2 regions of the Streptococcus sp. 20925_1_77 genome follow, and region 2 is predicted to be linked to the other one. Evidence: predicted binding sites of a transcription regulator. Region 2 holds the regulator's gene; the other holds the start of a gene.
The links. Region 2 encodes NrdR, which represses ribonucleotide reductase genes. Its sites were predicted from a motif close to ACACNATATATNGTGT; they were not measured.

Region 1: nrdH (glutaredoxin-like protein NrdH) is a predicted target of NrdR. The motif match lies at 5,258-5,273, and genes of this name have one in related genera.

The regions. Positions count from the first base shown of each region.
Region 1 is NZ_JAPVZB010000001.1:172,993-181,964, reverse strand. It holds gene alaS (alanine--tRNA ligase) at 1-1,308, shown strand, start outside; gene nrdF (class 1b ribonucleoside-diphosphate reductase subunit beta) at 1,566-2,525, opposite strand; gene nrdE (class 1b ribonucleoside-diphosphate reductase subunit alpha) at 2,649-4,808, opposite strand; gene nrdH (glutaredoxin-like protein NrdH) at 4,923-5,141, opposite strand; gene O3626_RS00880 (phosphocarrier protein HPr) at 5,618-5,881, shown strand; gene ptsP (phosphoenolpyruvate--protein phosphotransferase) at 5,886-7,619, shown strand; gene glgB (1,4-alpha-glucan branching protein GlgB) at 7,949-8,972, shown strand, end outside.
Region 2 is NZ_JAPVZB010000005.1:21,733-30,704, forward strand. It holds gene O3626_RS04205 (nitroreductase family protein) at 1-148, opposite strand, end outside; gene dnaI (primosomal protein DnaI) at 145-1,044, opposite strand; gene O3626_RS04215 (DNA helicase) at 1,045-2,223, opposite strand; gene nrdR (transcriptional regulator NrdR) at 2,224-2,697, opposite strand; gene O3626_RS04225 (endonuclease/exonuclease/phosphatase family protein) at 2,864-3,676, opposite strand; gene O3626_RS04230 (PTS transporter subunit IIBC) at 3,762-5,954, opposite strand; gene O3626_RS04235 (response regulator transcription factor) at 6,179-6,877, opposite strand; gene gndA (NADP-dependent phosphogluconate dehydrogenase) at 6,887-8,311, opposite strand; gene O3626_RS04245 (flotillin family protein) at 8,481-8,972, opposite strand, start outside.

The DNA of each region.
Region 1 (8,972 bases), on a different contig from region 2:
TCAGCTGTTAAAGGCGGATCTATGGGAATGCAAAATGAAACCCTTCAAAACATCACAGTTGAAAGTGTCTTTAACTATAATGCCAGTCAATTGCCTTCTAAGTTGGTAGCTATCGTAGCGGACAATGCTGAAGTAGAAGCTGTTTCAGAAGGAACTGCATCACTGATCTTTGCAGAAACACCTTTCTACGCTGAAATGGGTGGACAAGTAGCTGACCACGGTCAAATCTTGGATGCGGCAGGAAATGTCGTAGCGACTGTAACAGACGTTCAAAAAGCACCAAATGGACAAGCACTCCATACTGTTGAAGTCCTTGCTCCTCTTGCCTTGAACCAAGAATACACCTTGGCCATTGATACGAATCGTCGTCACCGTGTTATGAAGAACCACACAGCAACTCACTTGCTCCATGCGGCTCTTCACAATATTCTTGGTAACCACGCAACCCAAGCAGGATCTCTCAATGAAGTAGAATTCCTTCGCTTTGACTTTACTCACTTCCAAGCCGTAACTCCTGAAGAATTACGCGCTATTGAGCAACAAGTCAATGAGAAGATCTGGGAAGCAATCGCAGTAGAAACAATTGAAACAGATATCGATACTGCTAAAGAAATGGGAGCCATGGCCCTCTTTGGTGAGAAATACGGTAAAGAAGTCCGTGTTGTCACCATCGGTGACTACTCAGTGGAACTCTGTGGTGGTACCCATGTAGGCAATACTTCTGAAATCGGTCTCTTCAAGATTGTCAAAGAAGAAGGGATCGGATCAGGAACTCGTCGTATCTTGGCAGTGACTGGTAAGGAAGCCTTCGAAGCTTATCGTGATCAAGAAGATGCTCTGAAAGCAGTCGCAGCAACCTTAAAAGCCCCTCAACTCAAAGAAGTCCCTCACAAGGTGGAAGGCCTTCAAGAACAACTCCGTCAATTGCAAAAAGAAAATGCAGAATTGAAGGAAAAAGCAGCGGCTGCAGCAGCAGGTGATGTCTTCAAGAATGTTCAAGAAGCAAATGGTCACAGCTTTATCGCAAGCCAAGTTTCTGTATCAGATGCAGGTGCCCTTCGTACCTTCGCGGATAACTGGAAACAAAAAGACTACTCTGATGTGCTTGTCCTTGTCGCAGCCATCGGTGACAAAGTGAATGTCCTTGTAGCCAGCAAGACAAAAGAGGTCCATGCAGGTAATGTCATTAAAGAATTGGCTCCAATCGTCGATGGACGTGGTGGTGGTAAACCAGACATGGCCATGGCAGGAGGAAGCAACCAAGCGAAAATCCAAGAATTGTTGGATGCAGTAGCAGGTAAATTGTAATAATAGGAGAGAGTGGGACAGAAATCGGACATTCGTTAGAATTCGATTTCGTCGTCCCACCTCCGCACAGTTGAGTAGGCTGTAAAAGCTGATGAAATCAGCGTAGTAGAGCCCACTCAACCACTGCGTCTTGCTCGACAATCCAACAACAAAAAGAGACTAGGACTTTTGTCCCAGCCTCTTTTTTCAAATAAGAAGGGGATCCAATCAGAAAAAATTGCAACAAAAAAACCTTTCCGTCTGGAAAGGTTTTTGTCTTATAGTCCGTAGTTGTAATCGTCATCCTGCATGGCTTCTACTTCACCGAGGAGGTATCCATTTCCGACTTGAGAGAAGAAGTCGTGGTTGGATGTTCCGGTTGAGATTCCGTTCATGACGATTGGGTTGACATCATCTGCTGAGTCAGGGAAGAGCGGATCTTGTCCCAGGTTCATGAGGGCTTTATTAGCGTTGTAACGAAGGAAAGTCTTGACTTCCTCTGTCCAGCCAACACCGTCATAGAGGCTCTCTGTATAGCCTTCTTCGTTTTCATAGAGGGTGTAGAGTAAGTCATACATCCATTCTTTGAGTTTTTCTTGTTCGTCTTCTGGTAATTCGTTAAATCCGAGTTGGAACTTGTAGCCGATATAGGTTCCGTGAACTGATTCGTCCCGAATGATCAACTTGATGATCTCAGCCACGTTGGCCAACTTGTTGTTTCCAAGATAGTAGAGCGGTGTGAAGAAACCAGAGTAGAAGAGGAAGGTTTCAAGGAAGACGCTGGCTACTTTCTTTTCAAGAGGAGTCCCATTGAGGTAGATTTCATTGATGATTTCTGCCTTCTTTTGAAGGAAAGGATTGGTATTGGTCCATTCGAAAATCTCTTCGATTTCTGACTTGGTATTCAAGGTCGAAAAGATAGAAGAGTAAGACTTAGCGTGGACAGATTCCATAAATTGGATGTTGTTAAAGACGGCTTCTTCATGAGGCGTACGAATATCTGCGCGAAGAGCTTGCACACCCGTTTCAGACTGCATGGTATCCAAGAGCGTCAATCCACCAAAGACTTTACCAACTAGGTCTTTTTCTTTATTAGACAACTTTCTCCAGTCATCCAAGTCGTTTGACAAAGGAATACGTGTATCCAACCAAAATTGTTCGGTTAGCTTTTCCCAAGTAGATTTATCGATGACATCCTCGATGGCATTCCAGTTAATGGCTTTGTAGTAAGTTTCCATTTGAAATCTCTTTCTTTTTCTAATTCATTCGATCATACAATCATTATTATTTTAACACAATTGTTAGAATACCGCACAAAAAGTCGGCGAACCGACTTTTTGGTAGCAATGGATCTGAGTGTCTTAGATGACACAGCTTTCACATTGGTTGGCACCAACTTCTCCACCATCATCTGTAAAGGTACGGACATAGTAGATAGACTTGATACCCTTGTTAAAGGCGTAGTTACGAAGGATAGATAAGTCACGAGTGGTTTGTTTGTTTTCAGTTTTCCATTCGTAAAGACCTTTTGGAATGTCACTGCGCATAAAGAGGGTCAGTGAAAGACCTTGGTCTACGTGCTCAGTTGCAGCCGCATAAACATCAATCACCTTACGCATATCCATGTCGTAGGCAGAAGTGTAGTATGGAATGGTATCTGTTGACAATCCAGCTGCAGGGTAGTAGATCTTCCCGATTTTCTTCTCTTGGCGTTCTTCAATCCGTTGTGTGATTGGGTGGATAGAAGCAGATACGTCATTGATGTAGCTGATAGAACCATTTGGTGCAACAGCCAAGCGATTTTGGTGGTAAAGACCATCTGCTTGAACCTTCGCACGCAATTCTGCCCAGTCTTCTGCACTAGGGATGAAGATATCTTTAAAGAGTTCTTTGACGCGATCAGATTTTGGTACAAATTCTCCAGTCGTGTACTTATCAAAGTAGCTACCGTTGGCATAGTCTGATTTTTCAAAGTTGTGGAAGGTAATGCCTCGTTCACGTGCGATATTGTTTGATTCTACGAGAGTCCAGTAGTTCATGAGCATGAAGTAGATACTCGTAAACTCAACAGATTCAGGTGATCCATATTCAATCAATTGTTGGGCAAGGTAGCTATGAAGTCCCATGGCTCCAAGACCAAAGGTATGCGCAAGGCTATTTCCGTGGTCGATAGTAGGAACAGCGACGATATGAGAACTATCAGTGACGAAGGTCAAGGCACGGACCATGGCACGAATAGAACGTCCAAAATCAGGTGAAGTCATCATGTTAACCACGTTGGTGGAACCAAGGTTACAGGAGACGTCTGTTCCCATTTGGACAAATTCTTGGGCATCGTTGATCAAGCTTGGTTCTTGAACCTGGAGGATCTCTGAACACAAGTTACTCATGATGATTTTCCCATCAACTGGGTTTGCCCGGTTAGCAGTATCGATGTTGACTACATAAGGGTAGCCAGATTCTTGTTGCAATTTAGAAATTTCAGTTTCCAAATCACGTGCCTTGATTTTTGTCTTACGGATATTTGGATTAGCGACTAACTCATCGTATTTTTCAGTGATGTCGATGTAGTTGAATGGTACTCCGTATTCACGCTCAACAGAGTATGGGCTGAAGAGGTACATTTCTTCATTTTTACGCGCTAACTCATAGAATTTGTCTGGTACGACGACCCCAAGTGAGAGGGTCTTAACCCGAACTTTTTCATCGGCGTTTTCTTTCTTAGTAGAAAGGAAGGCAATGATGTCTGGGTGGAAGACGTTCAAGTAAACCACACCAGCCCCTTGGCGTTGTCCCAATTGGTTCGAGTAAGAGAAGCTATCTTCGAAGAGTTTCATAACAGGAACGACCCCAGAAGCGGCTCCTTCGTAGCCCTTGATTGGTGCTCCAGCTTCACGAAGGTTGCTGAGGGAGATCCCAACCCCACCACCGATACGTGAAAGTTGAAGGGCAGAGTTGATAGAACGTCCAATCGCATTCATGTCATCGGTTACTTGGATCAAGAAACAAGAAACCAATTCGCCGCGACGGGCACGACCAGCGTTTAAGAAAGAAGGAGTAGCTGGTTGGTAACGTTGGTGGATAATTTCGTTTGCGATGTCTCGCGCGATAGCTTCATTTCCATCTGCAAAGTAGAGAGCATTGAAGAGGACACGGTCTTCCATGCTTTCAAGGTAGTATTCTCCATCATTTGTTTTCAAAGCGTATTGGTTATAGAATTTGTAGGCTGCCATGAAGGACTTGAATTGGAAGTTTTGGTCTTTGATAAATTGGGCCAATTCCTCTAAAAATTCAGGACGGTATTTCTCGATAAAAGCTCTCTCAATGTAATTGTGCTCGAGAAGGTACTGAATCTTGTCTGTAATCGAGTCAAAGGCTTTAGTATTTGGTACAACATTTTCTTTAAAGAACGCATCCAAAGCTTCTTTATCTTTATGAAGCATGATTTGGCCGTTTACTGGACGGTTGATTTCATTGTTAAGACGAAAATACGTCACATCTTCAAGAGATTTTAATCCCATAATAATCCTTTTCTAGTTCAAAAAAATGAAGAGGAGAAGTCCTCTCTTTACAAGTAAAAAGTCTAGTGTTAGGTTGCTAACGCTAGACCCTATTTAAGCAAAATACTGTGTTTATTAAGAAAGTTTCTTCAACTTAGCTGGTTGAAAACCAGAAAATACTTCATCCGGTGTTTGAATTACTGGAGCAGCATTGAAGCCAAGGTTCTTAACATGCTCTACAAATTCTGGCTGTTCATCTAAGTTAATTTCGCGGTATTCCACATGATTGCTATCGAGGAATCGCTTGGTCATTTTGCATTGAACACAATTATTTTTTGAATAAATGGTTACCATTTCTTTTCCGTTCTCCTATCGAAATATAAATCTGTAAACAGTATAAACAAAATCCAGCAACTTGTCAACAAAATAAAACTAAATATTGTGCAAAGATATGAAATGGAGTTTTCAAAGCACAATATATTGTGGTGAGTGAAAAGTGTGAAAATCGAAGAAATGGGATAGGAATAGGCTTTAAAGCATCTTTAATTAGTTATAATTTTTTGGTGAATCAATATCCTGTGGTACACTTGCTTCTTTTTATTTGAAAGCGGAGGAAAATGTTACTTATAATATAGTAGAAAATTGAAAAGATTTGTTCTCCATTCTTCAGTAGCTTCTTAGAATGTATCTAAATTGGGATTTTTCGCAGTCTTTTTCTGTAAGTCAGTGATAAAAATCTTGAAAAAAATTTCAAAAGATGATATAATACCAAATTGTAAGGGTTATCAAAAGGTAACTCAAAAACTATTTTTTAAAAGGAGAGTCCAATTATGGCTTCTAAAGATTTCCACATCGTGGCAGAAACAGGTATCCACGCACGTCCAGCAACTTTGTTGGTTCAAACTGCTAGCAAATTTGCATCAGACATCACTCTTGAATACAAAGGTAAATCAGTTAACTTGAAATCAATCATGGGTGTTATGAGCCTTGGTGTTGGTCAAGGTGCTGACGTTGTAATTTCTGCTGAAGGTGCTGACGCTGATGATGCGATCGCAGCTATCTCAGAAACAATGACTAAAGAAGGATTGGCTTAAAAATATGACAAAAATGCTAAAAGGAATTGCAGCATCTGACGGTGTTGCCGTTGCTAAGGCATATTTGCTCATTCAACCAGACTTATCATTTGAGACTGTTTCAGTCGAAGATACAAGTGCAGAAGAAGCTCGTTTGGATGCAGCTCTTGAAGCTTCACAAAACGAGCTTTCTCTTATTCGGGAGAATGCAGTAGCAAGCCTTGGTGAAGAAGCAGCGCAAGTTTTTGATGCGCATATGATGGTTCTCGCTGACCCTGAAATGATTGGTCAGATCAAAGAAACGATTCGTACGAAAAAAATCAATGCAGAGGCTGGCTTGAAAGAAGTCACTGACATGTTCATTGCAATCTTTGAAGGAATGGAAGACAATCCTTACATGCAAGAACGTGCAGCAGACATTCGCGACGTTACCAAACGTGTCCTTGCCAACTTGCTTGGTAAGAAATTGCCAAACCCTGCTTCTATCAATGAAGAAGCAATCGTGGTGGCGCATGACTTGACACCATCTGATACAGCTCAGTTGAACAAAAAGTACGTAAAAGCCTTTGTTACTAACATCGGTGGACGTACAAGTCACTCAGCTATCATGGCGCGTACACTTGAAATCGCAGCCGTTCTTGGAACAAATAACATCACAGAACTTGTCAAAGATGGTGATGTTTTGGCTGTTTCAGGTATTACTGGTGAAGTAGTGATCAACCCAACTGAGGAACAAATCGCAGCCTTCAAAGCGGCTGGTGAAGCTTACGCTAAACAAAAAGCTGAATGGGCTCTCCTTAAAGATGCTCAAACAGTTACTGCTGATGGAAAACATTTCGAATTGGCTGCTAACATCGGTACACCTAAAGATGTTGAAGGTGTAAATGATAATGGTGCAGAAGCTGTTGGTCTCTATCGTACAGAATTCTTGTATATGGATTCTCAAGACTTCCCAACTGAAGATGACCAATATGAAGCTTACAAAGCAGTTCTTGAAGGTATGAACGGTAAACCTGTTGTCGTTCGTACAATGGATATCGGTGGGGATAAAGAACTCCCTTACTTCGATCTTCCTAAAGAAATGAACCCATTCTTGGGTTACCGTGCTTTGCGTATTTCTATCTCTGAAACTGGTAATCAAATGTTCCGTACACAATTGCGTGCTTTGCTTCGTGCATCTGTTCACGGTAAATTGCGGATCATGTTCCCAATGGTTGCTTTGTTGACTGAGTTCCGTACAGCTAAAGGTATTCTTGAAGAAGAAAAAGCTAAATTGGTTGCTGAAGGTGTTTCCGTTGCAGACGATATCCAAGTAGGGATTATGATTGAAATCCCAGCTGCTGCAATGCTAGCTGACCAATTTGCTAAAGAAGTTGATTTCTTCTCAATTGGTACAAATGACCTTATCCAATACACTATGGCTGCTGACCGTATGAACGAACAAGTTTCATACCTTTACCAACCATATAACCCATCAATCCTTCGTTTGATCAATAATGTGATCAAGGCGGCTCACGCAGAAGGTAAATGGGCTGGTATGTGTGGTGAAATGGCCGGTGACCAAACAGCTGTTCCACTCCTTGTCGGAATGGGCTTGGATGAGTTCTCCATGTCAGCGACATCTGTTCTTCGTACACGTAGCTTGATGAAGAAATTGGATACAGTTAAAATGCAAGAATACGCTAACCGTGCTCTGACTGAATGTTCAACCATGGAAGAAGTGCTTGAACTTTCTAAAGAATACGTGAACGTAGACTAAGAATGAATCAAGACTAAGACACATCTGTCTTAGTCTTTTTTTACATTGTTCATAAAAATGTTCATTTTATTCGTAATAAACTAGTTAGTAATAAAAATAGTGATTTAAATGTTCGGTTTTTTCTTTAATTTTCCTCGTATATATAGTATAATCATAAGTAAGATTAGGAGGAAAGCGAAGGAATGCAGTAAAAGGTTCGGAAAAGAAAATGAAAGAACTTTTCCTGATAATTTTACATGATTTTACAGGAATCAACTTGAAAATTAAGTGATTTTATAGTAAAATAAGATCAAATAGAAAACGCTTTCAAAAAATAAAGAGGTGAGTATATGGATAGAAGCACAGACTTATGGACATTTGGAAGAGGGGATAATTTCCATCTTCAAGAGTACTTAGGAGCTCACAAGGAAACAAGGGGAGAACAAGAAGGTTTTACCTTCCGTGTTTGGGCTCCCAATGCTCAGGCGGTCGATCTGATTGGTGACTTTACTGATTGGGAAGCACGGAAAATTCCAATGGTTCGTAATGAAGGAGGCGTCTGGGAAGTCTTCTGTTCAGATGCAAAAGAGGGAGATATATACAAATATTTGGTGACACGAAATAATGGTCATCAGGTTCAGAAAATTGATCCTCTAGCGTTATGGATGGAAAAACGACCCAATACAGGGTCTATCATTAAGACCATTCCAGAAAAGAACTGGAAAGACGGTCTTTGGAGAGCACGCCGTAAAAAATTTGGTTTTAAGGAACGACCTGTTAATATCTATGAGGTTCACGCAGGATCTTGGAAACGAAATGATGATTATAGTTCCTATACTTTCAAACAACTAAAAGAAGAACTCATCCCTTATTTGGTTGAGATGAACTACACCCACGTAGAATTTATGCCAGTGATGGCCCATCCATTGGGATTGAGCTGGGGTTATCAGCTCATGGGCTATTTTGCCCTCGAGCAGACTTATGGTAGCCCAGAAGAGTTTCAAGACTTCGTGGAAGAATGTCACCTCAACAATATCGGAGTGATTGTGGATTGGGTACCTGGCCATTTCATTATCAATGATGATGCCTTGGCTTATTATGATGGAACACCAACTTTTGAGTATCAGGATGAACATCGGGCCCATAACTATGGTTGGGGGGCTTTGAACTTCGATTTAGGAAAAAATCAAGTACAGTCATTCTTGATTTCTAGTTTGAAGTTTTGGATTGACACCTATCATTTAGATGGAATTCGGGTTGATGCCGTGAGCAATATGCTCTATCTCGATTATGATAGTGGTCCATGGACACCAAATATTGATGGTGGAAACCTCAACTACGAAGGCGTTCATTTCCTTAGACGTTTGAATGCGA
Region 2 (8,972 bases):
CAATCACAGAATAAGATTGAAAGTTTTTCCAACTTGATGCCATCTGCCCAGCTGATAAAATTTCCTTGAGGTCAGCTTCTTTGATAGCTTCTTCCTTAAACCGGCGAACAGAAAAATGAGCATTCATTAAACGGATGGTTTCATTCATCGGCGATTGACTCCTTCCAAATGGATTTCCTTAGCTAAAAATTTCACGCGCTCCATGACACGTTTGGCCTGCCAGGTTTCATCACCATTGCGCGACGTTGCAAAATGCCGTTCCAACTCTTCAAAATTAAAGTTAGAGGTAAAGAAGGTCGGAAGATTTTCCTGCATCCGGTGCTGTAGAATCACTTGTAAGATTTCGTCTCGCACCCAGGCTGACATCTGTTCCGCACCGATGTCATCGAGAATTAAAATTTCGGCTTTTTTCACCTGATCTACGGTTTCTTTGACCAAGCCCGAACTGATAGCATTTTTGACATCGATAGCAAAACTTGGGAAATGTAGTAGAGTGGTAGAGGCCTGGCGTTTTTCGGATAAATCATGAGCCAGGGCTGCCATCATGTAACTCTTTCCTACTCCAAAATCACCATAGAGGTAAATTCCCTTTTGATACTCGGGATAGTTAGCTACAAAATTAGCTAATTCCTCAAAGGCCACAAATCGTCCCTTATCATCGAGCTCTACCTTGGCTAGACTCGCTTCTTTCAAAGTTGAAGGGAGATTGATCAAGTTGAGACGTTGGTTGATTGCAGCACGTTTTTGAGCTTCGATTAACTCTGGTGTCTCCTCATAAGTGACATCCGCATATCCTTCATTCATGATGAGGATGGGCTTATAACCTTTGGCAATGTAATCCGGATCTCCCAATAAGAAACGGTTGCGCTCACTGATGTATTGATTAAATTTTGAAATACTACGACGAATTTCTTGCTCAGACAAAGACTGGTCTTTGATAAAGGCAGCGACTTCTTGGTCTGCCAAGATCTGTGCGACCAAATCCTCATAGTTAAATTGACGCGCACGATTCATGTGAGACAGGGTTTGACCTACACTTTCCATCTACTCACCTCCTTGATTCAGTTTTTCTAACAGGCGTTGTTTCTCTTTAGCGAGATCCACCTTTTCTTCTTGACTGGTTTGATTTTGATAATGTGGTTGACTCCACTTGGGAACATTGTTTTGCTTGCCCTTGGCTGTTGTAGGACTCGTCCCCTTGTTTCCTTGAACCTTAGCCTGTTTCTGGCGTTCTCGAACTTTTAAAATCGCCAGTTCCGCACTGTTGACTCCTTGATAAGAAAAATCATTTCCTACCTTCAAAGCATACTTTTCATTCAGATTAGCAGACTGGGTCTTGTTAAAGGTCAACAATAAAATAATATTGATCACCTCATCTAGTAAGCCTAGATCAGCTAACTTAGATAGAGTCTTGCGTTCGCTCTGCGTAATGGTCGCATTGCGAACCTTTTTAATCTCCGCTAAAAATTGTAAGCTGGATTTTGCCTTAGCTTCTCTCAGAATAGTTTCTTCCTGACGGCTATAAGACACGCGGGGTTGCTCTTGGCTAGCCTGAGCCAATTTTTGCTTCATTCTCTTCGGAGAAATGGTCCGTTCTACAGCTGTTTCTTTTGCTAGGAGATAGGTTTCATACCAGGTCCATTGCTGCTCTTCTGCGATGGCAAAGAGGGCCAGAGTCGCTACTCCTTCATCCGCAAAACGAAGTCCATCACGCCCCATCATCCGTTTAAACATTTCCATATCAAACTGCTGTTTTTTACTGGCAACAACAGTCACCTCACCAGCATCTAGTCCAAATACTTGAGAGAAGGACACTTGCCGTCTACTTCCTAAAGAGCGTGCTGGAAGCAGATCCTCCACTGCCTTTTCCCCAATCTTTTTTTCCAGTAAGCGTTTAAAAACAGCATTTGAAAAAAATTGTTCTGCCTCAAGAGGGGCATGTAATTGAATGGTGATCCCAACTTCTTCCTCATAGAGATCGATCAAACCCATGGCAATTAAACGATCAAAGGCAAGTAGCAACTGTGGAAATCCTATATTCAAATGATTGAGGATTTGCGCCAGTAAATATTGTTTTTCACCCTGATCATAAGAGGCGAGTAGATACCGATAAACCGCTACCGTATCCGTCTCCAAAATAGGCAGGTAATACTGTTCCAATGCAGCCCCTGCCGGTGGAAGAAGATTATTTTTTAAAAATGCGAAAGGCGTATTGGGCTTCATCTATTTTTCCTTTTTCTTCTTGGTTCCCTTCGTGATTTGTTTCAAGAGGGTCTCTAATTCACCGACATCCTTGAAACTCCGGTAAACACTAGCAAAACGGACATAGGTGATCTCATCCAAATCCGCTAACTCATCCATAACCAAAGAACCAATATACTCACTGTTGATTTCATTATCACTTTGGCTGCGAACCTTTTGCTCAATCCGGTTTACAATTTCTTCGATTTCATCACTAGAAACAGGCCGTTTTTGAGCCGAGCGGATAATGCCATTAAAGATTTTATCACGAGAAAATTGCTCGCGTGTCCCATCCTTTTTGACAACTACTAGAGTCCGTTCTTCTACACGTTCGTAGGTAGTAAAGCGATAATGGCATTCTTCGCATTCCCTGCGACGACGGATGGTATTCCCATCTTCAGCTTGTCGACTATCCACCACACTAGACTTACTTCCACCACATTTTGGACAACGCATTTGCTACCTCCTTAAACTGTTTTAACACTTCATTTTACCATAAATTGAATCGTAAAGAAAGCAGAAGAACAGGAGAATCCCCTATGCTTGCTCCTCATTGATACATAAAAAAAGAGTCGAAGGACGATTCGAATAAAATCGTTTTCCTTTCGACTCTCCGTTTATATTAAAGTGATAATTCAGCCTCTAAGCCATAGTGATCACTGACATGGGGTTTATTTTCCCCATCAAAGATGACACAAAGACGCTGGATGTCCCATTCTGGACTTGCAAAGACGTAATCGATTCGCAATGGAATTTGATTGTCTGTCCAGCCATCAATTCCAGGACCTACAGTATAGGTACCCTTTGTTTCTTTAGCTTCAATAAAGCTATCTTGAAGTTCAAGTGAACTGGATAGAATCGTTTCATAACCTTCTTGACCAGCAGGATTATTGAAATCACCCGCTAGAATAAAGGGTTTCCCTACTTGGCTGAAGTACTTCTCAATACGTGGCCACTCAAATTGGAAACCTTTGTCCCACCATGAAAGATGGACGCTGGCAACAGCAATCTCTTTTCCATCGACACTGGTATGGGCAACGGCCACCCGACGGGTATGGTAGTCCGTTGGATCATCCATATTAGATACCAAAATCTCATCCGCCTTCAAGGGTTGACGCGAAAGAACGGCCACACCCTCATTGAGGTGATCATAGCCAATATGGTTGTAGGCCCAAGTCCAATAATAGTGGAGTCCTTGAGCAGCTAACTCTTCAACCAATACGCGAACAAAGTGATCCTTGTGAATGGCTACAGCTGATGGCAAAGCTTGATAATACTCATCCGTTTTGACTACTTCTGAGGCCATTTCTTGATTGACCTCTTGGAAACAGATCACATCATATTGTGCTTCTAAAATTTGCTCCTTGAGAGTTTCAAATTTTTGCTGGGCATTCTCTTCCATCCAACTATGGGAATTTAATGTTAAAAATTTCATCCCCTGATTTCTCCTTCTTTTCAAATCAAGAAACGGCAAGAGGCCGGGTACACTGCCCCAACCTCGTTTTCTTTGCCGATATCTCTTATAATTCTACTGTTGCAACTGGAGCATTTGCAGCCAATTTACCAGTATGTTCGACCTTAACTGATTTGATCGCATCCGCATTTGTGAAGACAACAATAGTTGATGTTTCACGACCTGCTTCACGGATCGCATCAAGGTCTGCTTCTACCAAGAGGTCTCCAGCAGCCACTGTTTGGCCTTCAGTAACTTTAACCTCAAATGGTTTTCCTTCAAGACTAACTGTATCTAGACCGATATGAACCAAGACTTCCAAACCATTATCTGTTACCAAACCAAGGGCATGCTTGGTTGGGAAGACGCTGGTCACTTTACCAGCAACAGGTGAAACGATGTGGCCATTTTCAGGCTCAACCGCAAATCCGTCACCCATCATTTTTTGTGAGAATACAGGATCTTTCACATCTTCGATGTTAATCACTTCACCATCTGCAACGGAATGCACTTCATCCGTCACACCTTTAAAGGTTGCTTCAGCTTTTTGAACTGCTGTCATTTGGCTAGGAAGTGTTTCAGGAATGACTTCACCTGAATCAAGAACATCTTGGATATCAGATTTTAATACGTCAGCTTTAGGTCCGTAGATCGCTTGGACACCTTGTCCTTTCATGACAAGACCCATAGCGCCTTCTGCTTTCCATTGTTCTTCGGTACCGACTTTTTCAGCATCTTTAACTGTTACACGAAGACGAGTCATACATGCGTCAACATCTACGATATTGGCACGTCCACCAAGAAGGTTGATGATGTTAATCACTTGTGAGCTTGCTGAGCTTGTAGCAGCTCCAGCTGTTGCACCATCTCCTGAAGGGGCATCATCATTTTGTTCGTAGTTTCCATTACGTCCTGGAGTCGCATAATTGAATTTCTTAATCATGAAGTTGGCAATGAAGTACATGATAAATCCAAAGAGGACTGTTACCCATACAAAGTTAAAGATATCTAGTGCCAAACCAGCGTTGATGGCCATTGGAGTACGTGTCAAGAATTCGATTGAACCGAATGAGTGAACACGAAGGTGAACCAAGTCAGCCATTGCAAAGGCAGCACCTTGAACAAAGGCGTAGATCAAGTACAATGGTGTTGCAATGAACATGAACATGTATTCAATTGGTTCTGTAACACCTGTCAAGAAGGTTGCAAGAGCAGTTGCAACAAGCATCCCTTTGTATTTTTCTTTTTTATCTGGATCCACATTGCGGTAGATAGCCACCACAATCCCCATCAAGATACCAAATGATCCAATCATTTGACCAACTTTGAAACGAGCTGGTACGTATGCTTTAAGCAAGTGTTGATACTGACTAGGATCAGCTTTCTTCAAGTTAACAAGGTCTGTTACCCAAGCCAACCAAAGTGGATCTTGTCCAAATACTGTTGTTCCTTTGGCAGCACCTGTAAGAACTTGGTAGCTACCACCCAATTGAGTATAGTTGATTGGAATGGTCAACATGTGGTGAAGACCAAATGGCAAGAGAAGACGTTCCAAGGTACCGAACAAGAATGGTGCCAATACTGGAGCAGTGGATTGGGAGTTAGCGATCCAAACACCAAATCCATTAATTCCTGATTGAACTACTGGCCACAATGCTGCCAAAACCAAGGCTGTAGCAGCTGAACGGACGATAACAACGAATGGTACAAAGCGTTTCCCATTGAAGAAAGAAAGGGCTTCTGGGAGCTTACGGTAGTTGTAGTATTTATTGAAGGCTGTTGCTCCAACAAAACCTGAGATAATCCCTACAAATACCCCCATATTCAGAGCTGGTGCTTCAAGAACACTGATAAAGTAGTCCGCAACTTTAATTGATCCACCGAAGATTGTGTGAACCGTTGCAGCTTTGTCAGCTAACATTGCAGATGTCACTCCGAAAACTGCACCGGTAATACGGTTAATCAAGATGAAAGAGAGACCAGCTGCAAAGGCACCCCCTGCACGTTCTTTGGCCCAGCTACCACCGATAGCAAGGGCAAAGAGGATGTGAAGGTTTCCGATAACCCCCCAACCGATTTGTTCGAGAATTCCACCTGTAATAACAAGTGGAGATAAATTCGGGTTGATCATAGGGATAGATTTCCCGATTGAAATCATCAACCCAGCCGCTGGCATAACAGCGATAACGACCATCAAGGCCTTACCAAACTTCTGCCAGAATTCAAAGCTAAATAAACTTTTGAATGATCCTTTGTTCATCATTCAACCTCCTTATATTGTTTAAGGCTTTGTTTTAAGAAAACGTTTGCGCTTAATTTGTTTCTAGTATACCATATTTTAAAAATTTGTAAAGCCTTACATTCATTTTTTTCTCCAAATTTTATCTTTTTTAAGCCAAATCCTTTTTAAAACCCAGCCTTTCCAAACGCAAACGTTTCCCTTGGGGCATAAAAATATTCGAACCCTCTAAGGGTTCGAATATTTTATTCTAATGCGTCTTGCATGGCATAGCCAATCCCACGAACGGTCTTTATATAGCTTTTTTGACCGGGTAGATCAATTTTCCCACGGAGATAACGGATATAAACGTCAACAATATTGGTCTCCCCCGTACTCTCGTACTTCCAGACACTTTCCAACAACTGATCTCGTGTCACCACTCCCTTGCTTCCCATCAGAGTCGCTAGGAGGTCATATTCTCTGCGGGTCAAACTAATCATGTCTTCCCCACGATAGACGGTATGGTGTTCCACATCAATGCGCAAATTACGGTATGATGTTGGGATTTTCATCTGGCTACAATGTTGGTCAATATAATCACGTCCTCTAAAAATCGCTGTGATCTTATCGACTAAATCGCTGATAATAAAGGGTTTGACCATATAGGAAACAGCAAAGCGCTGAATACTCTCTTTGTGTTCAGCAATTTTTTCGCGACTATCCAAAACAATCAAAACAGAAGCTGGGCGAATCTGACTGATTTCCTCTGCGAATCTTTCACCAGACATATCTGACAAATCGTAATTAAACAAGATCAGATCATATTTAGTCGCAGCAATCAAAGCCAGACCCGCTTTTCCATCTTCGACCACATCAACTTGATACCCCTCTTTTTGAAGTTCCAAATCAATGAAGCGAGCGATTTGCTTCTCATTTTCTACTAGTAGAACTCGTTTGACCATAGAGCAAGATTATTTTTCGTCGTACCAAGAATAGTGGAAGGTACCTTCTTTGTCTTTACGTTGGTATGTGTGAGCACCAAAGTAGTCACGTTGTGCTTGGATCAAGTTCGCTGGAAGATCCGCTGAACGGTAGCTATCGAAGTAAGTGATGGCTGCTGAGAAGGTTGGTACAGGTACACCTGCTTGAACAGCAAGAGCTACAATGTCACGAACTGATTGTTGGTACTTAGCAGTGACATCCAAGAAGTACTCATCCAATAGAAGGTTAGCAAGATCTGCATCGCGGTTGTATGCATCTGTGATCTTTTGCAAGAAACGAGAACGGATGATACATCCATCGCGCCAGATAGATGCGATGTCCGCAAATGGCAAGTTCCAATTGTTTTCTTTAGAAGCGACGCGCAATTGGGCAAAACCTTGCGCGTATGAGATGATTTTTGAGAAGTAAAGGGCTTGACGGATTTTTTCAATCAATTCAGCCTTATCTCCTTCAAATTTGAATGCAGCTGGTTTTGGAAGAACCTTGCTTGCGTGAACACGTTCTTCTTTGTAAGTAGAGATGTAACGAGCAAATACTGACTCAGTAATGAGTGACAATGGCACACCAAGGTCAAGCGCTGATTGACTAGTCCATTTACCAGTTCCTTTGTTTCCTGCAGCGTCCAAGATGTAGTCTACGATAGGTCCATCTTGACCTTCGTCGTCTTTGCGTCCAAGGATATCAGCAGTGATTTCGATCAAGTAGCTGTCCAATTCACCCTTGTTCCATTCAGTAAAGATTTCAGCCATATCTTCTGCAGAAAGTCCAAGCAAGTGTTGCATGAGGTCATAGCTTTCTGCGATCAATTGCATATCCCCGTACTCGATCCCGTTGTGGACCATTTTCACGTAGTGACCAGCTCCATCAGGACCGATGTAAGTCACACATGGTTTTCCATCTTCAGGCGCTTTTGCAGAGATTTCTTCAAGAACGTCCGCTACCAAGTCATACGCTTCTTTTTGTCCACCAGGCATGATAGAAGGACCTTCAAGGGCACCTTTTTCACCACCAGATACACCTGTACCGATAAAGTTGATCCCTGAGTTCGCCAACTCTTCGTTACGACGGATAGTATCTTTATAGAAAGTGTTTCCTCCGTCGATCAAGATATCACCTTTATCCAAGTGTGGAAGAAGGGCTTGGATAGTTGCGTCTGTACCAGGTCCTGCTTGAACCATAAGCATGATACGACGTGGTTTTTCGATTGAGTTTACGAAGCTTTCGATATCATAGCTTGGCACAAAGTTTTTATCAGGATGGCAAGCAATCACATCTTCTGTTTTTTCTTTACTACGGTTATAAATGGCAACTGTGTAGCCACGAGATTCGATATTAAGGGCAAGGTTACGACCCATTACGGCCATACCAACAACACCAAAGTTTGCTTTAGTCATGTGACACTCCTCTTTATAGTTTGCCTTTATTCTACCATTTTTCCTCCTCAAAAGAAAGCAGAAAATAGCTTCCCACCTTCTCTAAGAGGGAGAAGATCATGCAAGTCATTTGATCTTAAAAACAAAAGTGCCCGAGAAACAGTTCTCAGACACTTCTTGATGAATGTCATTAATCTTCTTTTGAAGCTAACTCCTCTGCTTCAATGACCGGTTGTTCTCCTTCTTTGAGTTTATTGACCGTCATATTAACTCCAAGAGCTCCTGCTAGCAATTGACGAATATCAAATCCAGCTCCTTGAGAGACTTGGTCGATACTTTGCATAATATCGCCCACCATCTTAGAAGCATTGCCTTCCCCGTACATGGTGATCTTATCAACCTTGGTTAATGGTTCAGCGACAGCACGCGCAATTTCAGGCAACTTGTCAACGACCATTTCAGTAATGGCTGCTTCTTGCATTTTCTTCATGGCTTCGGCCTTTTGGTCCAAACCTTTGGCTTCGGCTTCCAGTTTCAAGCGAATGGCTTCAGCCTCGGCACGACCTTTAGCCTCAATAGCTTCGGCCTCTTGCAATTGGGCAAATTTCTCAGCTTCGGCTTGGGCTTTTCGAGCTTCGGCTTCTTTTTGTGTTTCGAAGAGTTCTGCTTCCGCCTTGCGTTG